DNA from 2 places in the Silvimonas soli genome. Region 2 is predicted to be linked to the other one. Evidence: predicted binding sites of a transcription regulator. Region 2 holds the regulator's gene; the other holds the start of a gene.

Region 1 (6,017 bases), 1.3 Mb from region 2:
GTTTGCTGTTGGGTCTGTTGCAGGCCGCAGATAACCCGCAATGGCAAGTCATTTATTGGGACGACGACTGGATAGGCGATCAAGGCACTCCAGACATGCCTCGCTTCAAGCCGGATTTCAGTCCTGATTTGATGCGGGCCATGCCTTATGCGGATGGCATGTTGTTGGTGCGGCACGGAGCGTTGAAAGCAGTCCTGGCTGCGGGCCCGCTAGAACCCGGTGCAGAGCAAATCGACCTGCTGTTACGTCTATATGAGCAATTTGGTGAAAAGGCCATTGGCCACGTGCCAACTATCGGCTGCCATCTGGCGCAATTGCCATGGAGGTCGCTGGATGATCACGGACGGGCGGGGGCATTTGCCCGTGCGGTGCGCAATCATCTTGCCCGTATCAATTGCCCGGCCACGCTGTCGGAGGGTTTGATTCCCGGCACCTTGAATGTCCAGTATCAGCATGCCACCACACCACTGGTGAGTATTATCGTCCCCACCAAAGATCAGTTTGCAATGCTGTCCCGGTGCGTGGAAAGCGTGCTGGAACGTACCCGCTACGCCCAGTTCGAATTACTGATCGTTGATAACAATACTACTGAGCTGGATGCAGTCAATTACCTGGACGGGCTGGAAAAACCGGGTAATCCGCGCATTCGAGTGATCAGATATCCACACCCATTCAATTTTTCTGCAATCAACAATTACGCGGTGGAACAGGCCCACGGTGAATATGTGGTGTTGCTGAACAATGACACCGCAATCATTCAGGAAAACTGGCTGGAAGAACTGGTCAGGCATGCCCAACGGCCAGAAGTTGGTGCCGTTGGCGCGCGCTTGCTTTATCCAGACGGCAAGATTCAGCATGCCGGGGTGGTGTTGGGGCTGCGTGGCCCGGCGGATCACCCGTTCATTGGGCTGCCTAGAGATGAACGCGGTTACATGAACCGCTTGCAGGTGATCCAGAATTATTCGGTTGTTACCGCCGCTTGTTTGATTATCCGAAAGTCCATTTACCGCGAACTTGGGGGTATGGATGAGCAAGATTTCAAAGTGTCTTACAACGATGTCGACCTGTGTTTGAAGGTACGCCAAGCTGGTTATCTGATCGTCTGGACTCCGTTCGCCACGGTGCTGCACGAAGGTAGTGTCAGTCAGACCCGAGTGGATCCAGCGGCCCAGGAGGCCAAGAGGAAGCGCTTTGCGGGCGAGCAAGAGGCCATGTTCGGTAAATGGCTACCGCAACTGGCGACGGACCCGTATTACAACCGCAACCTGATGCTGCATGGCAACGGTTTCGAGATTGAAAATCGCCGACTGGTTTCGTTCCAGCCGATTTCCTGGAAACCACCGCTGCGGGTGCTTACTCACCCGGCGGACCAGATGGGGTGTGGCCATTACCGGATGATTCAGCCATTCCAGGCGCTTAAAGACGCTCAAAAATTGAGTGGTGCGATTTCGTTCGAGCTACTTGGAGTGATTGACCAGGAGCGTTTCAAGCCCGACGTATTGATATTCCAGCGGCAGATCACTGCTGAACAAATTGAGTTCATGGCTCGGGCCAAGCGGCTTTCCGGTGCTTATTGCATCTATGAGCTTGACGACTATCTGCCTAATATTCCGCTAAAAAGCGCCCACCGTGACCATATGCCCAAGGACGTATTGAAGTCATTACGCCGGGCAGTGGCTCACGTGGACCGATTCGTCGTGTCTACGGAACGACTGGCTGAGCAATATGCCGATCTGCACGACAATTTCCATGTAGTACATAACTATCTGCCAGAGTCTTGGTGGGGTAATTTGCCCCTGATTCAGACTGAGCATGCCCGTCCACGCGTGGGTTGGGCGGGTGGCATCAGCCACACTGGCGACCTGGAGCTGATCGAAGGCGTGGTTCGGGAGTTGGCCAACGAGGTGGATTGGGTGTTTTTTGGTATGTGCCCTCCAAAATTGCGCCCTTATATCAAAGAGTTGCACGAAGGTGTACCGATTGAAGGGTATCCGGCCAAACTGGCTAGTCTGCAACTGGATCTGGCGCTGGCACCGCTAGAGCACAATCAGTTTAATGAGAGCAAAAGCAACCTGCGCTTGCTGGAGTACGGTGCTTGCGGCTTTCCAGTTGTATGTACCGATATTGAGCCGTACCGGGTTGACTTGCCGGTAACCCGAGTGCGCAATCGTCACAAAGACTGGATTGACGCCATTCGCATGCACCTGGACGACCTGTCTGCAACTCGCCAGCGCGGCATGGAATTACGCAATGCGGTGCATGACAAATGGATGCTGAAGGGCGATAACCTGGAGTTGTGGCGTAAGGCTTGGTCTCCTGATTGATGATGGATGACGCAAAAGACGACTCCTGACCACGATGGCGAGCCATAAAAGGTTCGCCATTTTTTTATTCGCAAACGGGTGGAAAGGGCAGTTGAACGGGGGAAGGGAGCGTGCATTTGAACGGCAGCGCGGATACTGGCGTCGGCTGAATTTTCTTTCTTCATTTGTCAAAATTTGCGGGAAAATTTTTTTTTGAATTTTCCTAAAGTTTATTCGGCTATCTCCGATAAACAGTCCAAGGACGCGGTGTTGCGTCTGAATGTTAAACGCATAACCCTTAACGAGGAGCTACCAAATGTCTTTGGTTCTCAACACAAACGTCGCGTCACTGATGGCTCAGCAAAACCTGAGCAAGTCGCAAGATTCGCTGAATACCTCACTGGCACGTCTGTCGTCCGGCCTGCGCATTAATAGCGCCAAGGATGACGCAGCCGGTCTGGCCATCTCCGACCGTATGACGTCGCAAGTCAATGGCATGAACCAGGCATCCCGCAATGCTAACGACGGCGTTTCGCTGTCGCAAACTGCGGAAGGTGCTCTGGGTCAGATGGGCGATATGATGCAATCCATTCGCCAACTGGCTGTTCAATCCGGCAATGCGACGAACTCTTCGTCCGACCGCCAGGCTCTGAATGCCCAGGTTAACCAACTGGTTTCCGAACTGGACCGCACAGCGCAAACCACCCAGTTCAACGGCCAGAATCTGTTTGATGGCAGCTTTACCGCTGCAACCTACCAGGTAGGCGCCAACGCCAACCAGACCATCACTGCAACCATGGGTAACTTCCGTACCAATCAGTACGGCACGTTCCAGATGGGTGGCGGTAATGGTACCGGTCAACTGGCTTATACCAACGAAGTTAGTGGCACCACTCAAGGGGCCGTAGGCGGTACTGCCACTGTGGCTGTGACCGGTGCTGTGGTAACTAGCTCCGGCACCATGTCGATCAATGGCAAGTCCATCGCTGTTTCGGGTACTGACCAAGCCAGCGACGTTGCTTCGAAGATCAACGCTGCTAACACTGGTGTAACCGCGACTGCCAATACTGAAGTTGATCTGAGTTTCGGTTCGGGTTCGTACTCGCTGGCTATTGCATCGAACAACAACACCTACGCGGGTGTATCGTTCAGCGTGACCTCCTCTGTTTCAGGTCAGGCTCCGACTGCTTCGGACTACAACCAGGCTGTAACTTCGTTCAACAACGCACAGTCGCAAACCGGCGTTGTAGCTCAACTGGCCACCTTTACCAACGCTAGCGGTGCCGTTACTTACGGTATCAAGCTGACCAATAACTCCGGTGCGAATATCCAGATCACTTCGGCCAGCGGTGTTGCCAGTGGCTTTGGTGGCGCGGTGACCCAGTACAACTACGATACGACCAACTCGGCCGGTTCGGCGCAGTACACTTCCGGTTCGTCTCTGGTGAGCTCCTCTGGTTCGGGTAGCTTCACCTTTGGTGGTCAGATCGTGCTCAACTCGTCCAATTCGTACTCCATCACTACCAGTGGCGCAGGTTTTGCCAGCGGCGTGATTACTGGTCAGAGTTCGACAGGCGCTGCTTCCTACGGTCTGTCTTCGGGTTCTACCATGACTTCTTCGCTGAAGACCGTGCAAAGCCTGGATGTTTCGACATTGGATGGCGCAACGCAGGCCCTGCGGATTGCCGACGGTGCACAATCGTACATCGACAGCCAACGCGCTCAACTGGGTGCTTTGCAAAACCGCTTCTCTTCAACCATCTCGAATCTGTCGACCACGGTGACCAATCTTTCGGCCGCCAAGAGCCGGATTCAGGATACCGACTTCGCGTCTGAAACTGCCAACCTGACTCAGTCGCAGATTCTGCAACAAGCCGGCACCGCGATGTTGTCGCAAGCTAACCAGTTGCCGCAAAGCATTCTGAGCCTGCTGAAGTAAGCAGGAACAGAGCGGCCAGTTAACCTGGTAGCATGATGCCCCGGCCGGATTTTTCCATGCCGGGGCGTTTTTCCGTCCAAGGAGATGCTCATGCAAGTGCAGTTGACTCAATCCATCACGGCGCTTTCCCCAGCGACCAGTCAGACTGGCAGTGGCGGTCAAACCGCCCAGACCGCGCCGGCGCAACAGGGTGGTGCTATTCAGTCCGGACAGAATGCTTCGGGCAACGCCACCAAAGATGCCGCCACGCTCAACGATGCGCTGACCAAGCTCAACGACACGGTCAAAACCTATTCCAACGGCAGCTCCTTGCAGTTTTCGGTGGATCAGGACAGCCAGACGCAAATCGTAAAGGTCATTGATACGCAGACCAAAGATGTAATTCGGCAGATCCCTAGCGAGCAGGCTATCGCGCTGGCCAAGGCGATTGGACAATTTGAAGGCTTGCTGATTAAAGATAAAGCCTGAACGGCCGATAAACATGATGTATATGCGGCGAGCTTGCCGCAGGCCGTTCTGTCCGATTGATTGTGTGCGACCGGATTCTATTCTTGTAAAGCCAGTTGGCATTTTTGACTGGTATGATGAGGTACGCACGCCAGGAGCTTTCCCCAAATGACCTCGAGCATCACTCCCACCCCTACACCGACTCCAACCCCGACGCCCACTCCAACGCCGACGACGAGCACCGGCTTATCCAGTACCAGCGGGTTGGGCACGATTACCTCAATGGGGGTTGGCTCCGGGATCGACGTCAGCGGGATCATCTCGCAGTTGATGCAAATTGAGCAGCAACCGCTGATTGCGCTGCAGACAAAAGAAGCCAGTTACGACGCTCAGTTGAGCGCGTTGGGTACGTTACAAAGTGGCCTTTCGGATTTTCAGGCGACGGTTCAGGCGCTATCTGATCCAACCAAATTGCAATTGGCTACGGCCAAGCTGGCCAACACGTCAGTGGGTACTGCCACTGCGACTAATCAGGCACAGCAAGGTTCGCATTCGCTGTTGGTGTCGCAACTGGCTCAGAACCAGGTAATTGCATCGGCATCGGTGAGCAGTGCCAACAATCCGGTCGGCACGGGCTCGATGACCATCAGCTTTGGCTCTTATAGCTCAACTGGCGGTTTTTCGGCCAATGCGACGGCGCAAAGCATCACAGTCAATATCGATTCAACCAACAATAATCTGTTTGGCCTGCGGGATGCGATTAACGCGGCCAAAGGCGGGGCCACAGCCAGCATCATTAATGATGGCTCGGGTTTCCGGTTGGTGTTGGCGTCCAATACCAGCGGTGCCGTGAACGGGATGAAAATCTCCACCACGCCGGCAGGTACCGACACCAGCTTGAATAACTTTGCCTTCGATCCAGCATCCACCACCAACACGACGTCGGTGACGCAGGCGGCGCAAGATGCCCAGTTCCAGCTGGATGGGATCACCATCTCCAAACCGACCAATTCGGTCAACGATGTGCTGCAGGGCGTGACGCTGAATCTGACCGCCACCAACACTACCGCGACCACGCTGACCATCGGCACCGACCCTTCAGCGCTGGTCAAAAATGTACAAGCCATGGTCGATGGCTATAACACGTTCATGTCACAGCTCTCCAGCCTTACCGGGTACGACACGACGACGCAAACCGCTGGCATTCTCAACGGACAGTATTCGCTGAATTCGATCAAGACCATGATGCGCGGCGTATTCAACCAGACACTGGGTGGCAGCAACCAATATCAGTCGATGTATGACGTCGGTATTAGTTTTGACATGAA
Region 2 (6,017 bases):
CAGCAAGTGCGGAATGCCGTCATAAACCGACAATTCCAGCATCTTCGGGTCAACCATGATGAAGCGCACTTCGTCCGGCGTGGCCTTGTACAGCAACGACAGGATCATCGCGTTCACGCCCACCGACTTGCCCGAGCCGGTTGTCCCGGCCACCAGCATGTGCGGCGCCTTGGCCAGATCGGTCACCACCGGCTTGCCGGTGATGTCTTTGCCGAGTGCCATGGTCAGTCTGGAACTGGTGCCGTGGAAGGCTTCCGAAGAGAGTATTTCGGACAAGCGAATCATCTGCCGAGTCGGGTTCGGCAATTCCAGACCCATGCAGGTCTTGCCAGGAATCGTCTCGACCACGCGAATCGAGACCAGGCCCAGTGCCCGTGAAAGGTCTTTCATCAGGTTCACAATTTGCGAACCCTTCACGCCCACTGCCGGGTCAATCTCGTAACGCGTAATTACGGGGCCGGGATAAGCGGCGATGACTTTGACTTCCACATTGAAGTCAGCCAGCTTGCGTTCAATCAGGCGACTGGTGAATTCGAGTGTTTCATGGCTGATGGTTTCTTGCGAAGCCACCGGCGGTGTCAGCAAGCTTAGCGCGGGCAGGGCAGCCTCGCCGGGCACGCGAGGGATATCGTCAAACTCGAACAAAGTCGGTTGGACGGCTTTCTTTTGTTCTTGCGCGGCTTGTTTCTCAGCGGCTTTGACCACCGCCTTGGCGACAGGGATTTCCATGACCGGAGAAGAGATGACCAGCGGCGGCGATTCGTCTTTCTTCTTTTTCTCGACGCTCACGCGTTCTTCACGTGCCACCGACGCTTGACGACCGATCCGCCGATCCTGCGTGGCGTGCCAGGTATCGACCAGCTTGAAGCCGACCCATTCAATGGCGCCGCCAACGCGCTCCATCAAATCCAGCCACGACAAGCCGGTGAAGAGAGAAACGCCCACCGCCCACATCGCAAACAACAAGACCGTTGCGCCGGTAAAGCCCAGTGTGTGGAACAGCCAGCCGCCCAATGCCAGGCCCAATACACCACCGGGGGAGAGCGGCAAGTTGAAATGAATCGAGTGCAGGCGCAGCGCTTCCATGCTGCAGCTGGACAAAATCACCGCCAGAAAGCCGATACAGGCCAGCAAAACCACCGGACGGGAAGACTCGCTCACGCTATCGAGACGTCGATAACCCCACCAGATGGCGGCAAACAGAAAAGCCACCCACCACCATGCGGAAAAGCCGAATACCGAAAGCAGGATGTCGGATAACCAGGCGCCAAATGAACCAGCGCGGTTGTGAACATCGGCACGGGTGGCGCTGTGCGACCAGCCCGGATCTTGCGGATGCCAGGTGGAGAGCGCCAATACCAGATAGAGCACGGCAGCCACCAGCAGCAACCACCACGATTCGCGCAGCAGGTTGGCCAGTTGCGGCGGCAGCGCGGAACGGGAGGAAGCGTTGGGAACGTTTTTCTTGCGAAAGAAAGCCATGGTCCTGAGTCTTGGAAACGACAGCGCGATTATAGCGGCAAGCGCTGCGGCAAACGCGAACGGGCCAGGTAAAACGCGATGAATGTGGTGAAGTAACGGGCTCGGCGCAAAGAGGTTGTCGCGCCCGCACTACAAAGGGCGGTGTTGGTGTGTTTCATGTCACCCGCGTGGCTCACAAATAAGCAGCGAGTTTGTTTTCCAGCATGCGCGGGTTTTCGCCACTGGCGATGGTCACCAGGCCTTCGGTGAGCATTTCGCGGCGGCGAACTTCGGTGCCGATATGCAGTTTGAGTTTATTGGCGATAGGCAAGAAGATCAGGTTGGCTGAGCCGACACCATAAATGGTCGCGACAAACGCCACGGCGATCCCGGCGCCCAGTCGGGACGGATCGGAAAGGTTTTCCATCACATGGATCAACCCCAGTACGGCGCCCAGAATACCGATGGTAGGTGCGTAGCCGCCAGCGGCTTCCCAGATTTTGGCCGCACTACGGGCGTGTAATTCCCACACATCAATATCGAGTTCCAGCGAGCGGCGGATGGTTTCGGGTTCGGCGCCGTCCACGAGCATTTGCACGCCGCGTTTCACGAATGGATCTTTCTCGCTTTGCACGTAGGGTTCCAGCCCCAGCAAACCGGTACGGCGTGCTTGCTGGCTCCAGGTGGTGAGCGTGTTCAGGATGCGGCGAAAGTCATGCACCGGCGGCACAAACACCCATTTCACCATTTTCATGCCGGCGACAAAGTCGGATACCCGGCTTTGCAGCATGACCGCACCGGCGGTACCGCCGATCACGATCAGGAATGCGGTGAACTGGAGCAGCGAGCCAATGTGGCCGCCTTCCAGCCATTGGCCCAGCGTAATGGCGACCACACCGAGAATAAGGCCGATAACACTGATTTTATCCATGCGCTGAGTGGGTTTTTGTCATTGAAATTATTGTGGGCGATATCCGCGTGTCAGCGATGTAACCAGTCTTTGAGGTGCACGCGCAATCGGGCAACGGCCTGACTATGCAATTGTGAGACACGCGATTCGGTAACACCAAGCACTGCGCCGATTTCTTTCAGGTTCAGTTCTTCATCGTAGTACAGCGCCATCACCAATTGCTCACGTTCTGGCAATTTGCCGATGCCGTCGACCAAGGTCTGGCGAAACCCGGCGTCGGCAATCTGGGTAAACGGGTTGGCTTTATGGTCAGCCGTAAACTGATCCAGATAACTGCTGTGATCGTCTTCGTCTTCAAAGTCTTCGTAGTACACCAACTGATGACCACGGGCTTCGGCCAGCATGTGCTGGTATTCGTCCAGTGGCAGCGCCATGGATTTGGCCACTTCGCCCTCGGAGGGTGCGCGGCCGAGCTTGTGTTCCAGTGCGCTCAATGCGGTTTCGATCTCGCGCATGTTGCGGCGGGTCTGGCGTGAGGCCCAGTCGGCGTTGCGCAACTCGTCAATCATGGCACCGCGTATGCGCTGCGAGGCGAAGGTTTCAAACTGCACCCCGGCGGCCGGATCAAAATTGCGGGCCGCTTCCATCAGTCCGATCAAACCCACCTGGATCAGGTCTTCAACATCCACGCTGGCGGGCAGGCGCGATACCAGATGGTAGGCGATGCGCTTCACCAGCGGCGCATGACGAGTTACCCGCTCGTCGTCACCGGCGTGCTGGGTCTGGCGATAAAGATGTAAGGCACGTTGTGCGGGCATGTCGAAGCTTGCAGGTTACGGCTATATCAATATATCAAAATCACTGCATCGCGCAGCGCGCACGATCAAGGATGACAGGTGTAACGTGCTCAGCATACTTGATTGTCATATCAATCCCCTGTGTTGAGCAACTTTGCGGACGCGCCAGGCGCACAATTACCAGGTGCTGACCTGGGCCAGTTCGTCTTGCAGGCGGTGGAGCAAGTCCATGCGGGATTGGGCAATTGCGCCACTTTTGGCTGCATTGAGTATGGCGCAATCGGGCTCGTGGCGATGCCGGCAGTTGTGGAAGCGGCATTGCCCAACGTACGGGCGTAAATCCGGCATCAGATTGGGCAGTGTCTCTTCTTTGAGATGCGCCAGCCCGAACGACTGCACGCCGGGTGAGTCAATGAGCGCCGATTGCTCATCAAGATGGTAGAGGGTGGCGTGCGTGGTGGTGTGCTTGCCGGTATCCAGTGCGGTGGAAATATCGTTCACCCGCGCACGGGCTTCCGGGATCAGCGCGTTGAGCAAGGTCGACTTGCCCATGCCCGATTGCCCGACCAGCACGGAGGTGTGCCCTTGCAACTTGGCTCGCAGCGGCGAGACATCTTCTTTGGCCGACAAGGCCAGCAGCGGATAACCCAGCGTTTCGTAATAGCGCAGTGCTTCGCGGGCTTTCACGGCCTCAGGCAGGTCGCACTTGTTCAGCACAATCAATGGTTCGATATCTTGCGATTCGGCGGCTAGCAGCGTGCGGCCAATCAGTTCATCCAGATAACTGGGAACCGGCGCCACCACGATGGCAATTTGCGTAACGTTGGCGGCGATCAGCTTGGAGCGCCATTGATCCGAGCGATACAACAGCGTTTTGCGTTCCAGAGCTTTCTCAATCACCGCCTGTTCGTCATTGAGCACCTTGATGGCAACATTGTCGCCGCAGGCAAAGTCGGTTTTCTTGCCACGGGCGCTAGCGCTCAGGCGGCGGCCATCGGGTAACTCGATGATGTAGGCGCGGCCATGGCTGGCAATGATGCGGGCGCTATCGCTCATCGTGAGGTCAGACACAAAGTACGGCTAAAGTCGGGCGTAAAGGTCATTGCTTCCTGCATCACACAAAATATCGGTTTAAAACAAGCGGCGGGCCGTCCGGTTTCAGGCCAGGCGCTTGAGTGCCGCCACGCGCAAACTGGCGGGCGGATGGCTGTCGTAATACACGCTATGCAGTGGATCGGGCGTCAGCGTTGAAGCGTTGTCACGGTAGAGCTTGACCAGGGCGTTGATCAGATCGCGGGCAGAAGATTGCTGCGCGGCATATTCATCGGCCTCGAACTCATGCTTGCGCGACAACCACGAGCCAATCGGCGCAAACAGAAAGGTAAACACCGGTAGCACCATGAAAAACAGCGTCAGCGCGGCGGCGGTGCTTTGGGTTTGTACGCCCAGACCGTTGTAAAACCACGCTTCCTGCATCAGTTGGCCGAGCACCCACAACAGGCCCAGCATCAGCACAAAGGTCCAGATGATGCGCTTGACGATATGACGACGCTTGAAGTGTCCCAGTTCATGGGCCAGCACGGCTTCGATCTCGTCGCCATCCAGTTGTTTGAGCAGCGTGTCAAAGAACACGATGCGTTTGGTTTTACCCAGGCCGGTGAAATAAGCGTTGCCATGGCTGGAGCGCTTGGAGCCATCCATCATGAAAATGCCGCTGGCGACAAAGCCACAACGATTCAACAATGCTTCGATACGCAAACGCAGGCTTTCATCCGGTAGCGGTTCAAACTTGTTGAACAGCGGCGCAATCCAGGTCGGGAACACCCACATTACAAACAGCGAGAAACCCATCCAGGTCAGCCAGACCCAGACCCACCAATGCGCGCCCATTTGTTGCATCAGCCACAGCACCAGCGTCACCAGCGGCAAACCCAGCGCTGCGGCGATCCCGGCGGTTTTGAGCAAATCGCCCCAGAACACGGCGGGCGTGCTCTGGTTAAAGCCGTAACGTGCTTCGATACCGAAAGTGCTGTGCCAGGAAAACGGCAAACTCAGCACGGTCTGGATAACTGCGAGCATGGCGATCATGCATACGCCGGCGGCCAGTCCATTGCCAAACCAGCCTTGCGCAATGTGCATCAACCACTCGATACCGCCACCGAGGGTGAAGGCGGCCAGCACGATCGCTTCGAACACGGTACTGATCATGCCAAAGCGGGTTTTCTCCACCGTGTAATCGGCGGCACGCTGGTGCGAAGTTAAAGTGATGCTACCGGCGAAGGCTTCGGGCACGGCGCTACGGTTGCGGCGGACATGATTGATCTGGCGCGCGGCGAGCCACAATTGCAGCAAGACGCTGGCGGCCAGGGCAAATACAAACAAGGCGGAAAACTGGGAAGCTGTCATTCGATTCTGGCGTGGCTGGAATGCATGAGTGGGAAGCGTTTGCCGGGCAAACATGTTGTTTGAGTATGCCACATTTTGCGACCCGCCCGGCAGCACTGCGGCCCGGCCACGCGGGCTGCAGTGCTGGTATACCCCAGCGCCATTGCAATTTAACTCGCGTGCGGCGCCGGGGTGGCGCGAATCACCCGCAGCCTGCGTCGACGCATGCCACGCCAGATGGCCAGCACAAGCAGCAGCGCAATCACCACCAGTACTATGGGCAAGATTTTGGGCACCTTGGCCAGTAGTGGTGGCTCACCGCCTTTTCGCGCGGTGGTGACGTCTCCTGCGGTGACTTGCACCGCTGCGTTGCCAAACTGGCGTAAGGTGTAGTTGGCCAGCGCAGCGATATCGGTATCAGAGAGCGGGTTAACCAGGCTGTTGGGGCCAAAGCCAGGCATGAA

The links. Region 2 encodes FliA, which starts transcription of late flagellar genes. Its sites were predicted from a motif close to GCTAAAGNTNNNNNNNNNNCNGCCGATAAT; they were not measured.
Region 1: the regulator FliA is predicted to act here: its motif matches at 2,526-2,555, upstream of N7220_RS19670 (flagellin N-terminal helical domain-containing protein).

The regions. Positions count from the first base shown of each region.
Region 1 is NZ_CP106736.1:4,287,622-4,293,638, forward strand. It holds gene N7220_RS19665 (TIGR00180 family glycosyltransferase) at 1-2,324, shown strand, start outside; gene N7220_RS19670 (flagellin N-terminal helical domain-containing protein) at 2,620-4,242, shown strand; gene N7220_RS19675 (flagellar protein FlaG) at 4,333-4,710, shown strand; gene fliD (flagellar filament capping protein FliD) at 4,858-6,017, shown strand, end outside.
Region 2 is NZ_CP106736.1:1,116,789-1,122,805, reverse strand. It holds gene N7220_RS05165 (DNA translocase FtsK) at 1-1,482, opposite strand, end outside; gene N7220_RS05160 (flagellar motor protein) at 1,655-2,392, opposite strand; gene N7220_RS05155 (RNA polymerase sigma factor FliA) at 2,443-3,189, opposite strand; gene rsgA (ribosome small subunit-dependent GTPase A) at 3,346-4,224, opposite strand; gene N7220_RS05145 (M48 family metallopeptidase) at 4,327-5,574, opposite strand; gene N7220_RS05140 (c-type cytochrome) at 5,724-6,017, opposite strand, start outside.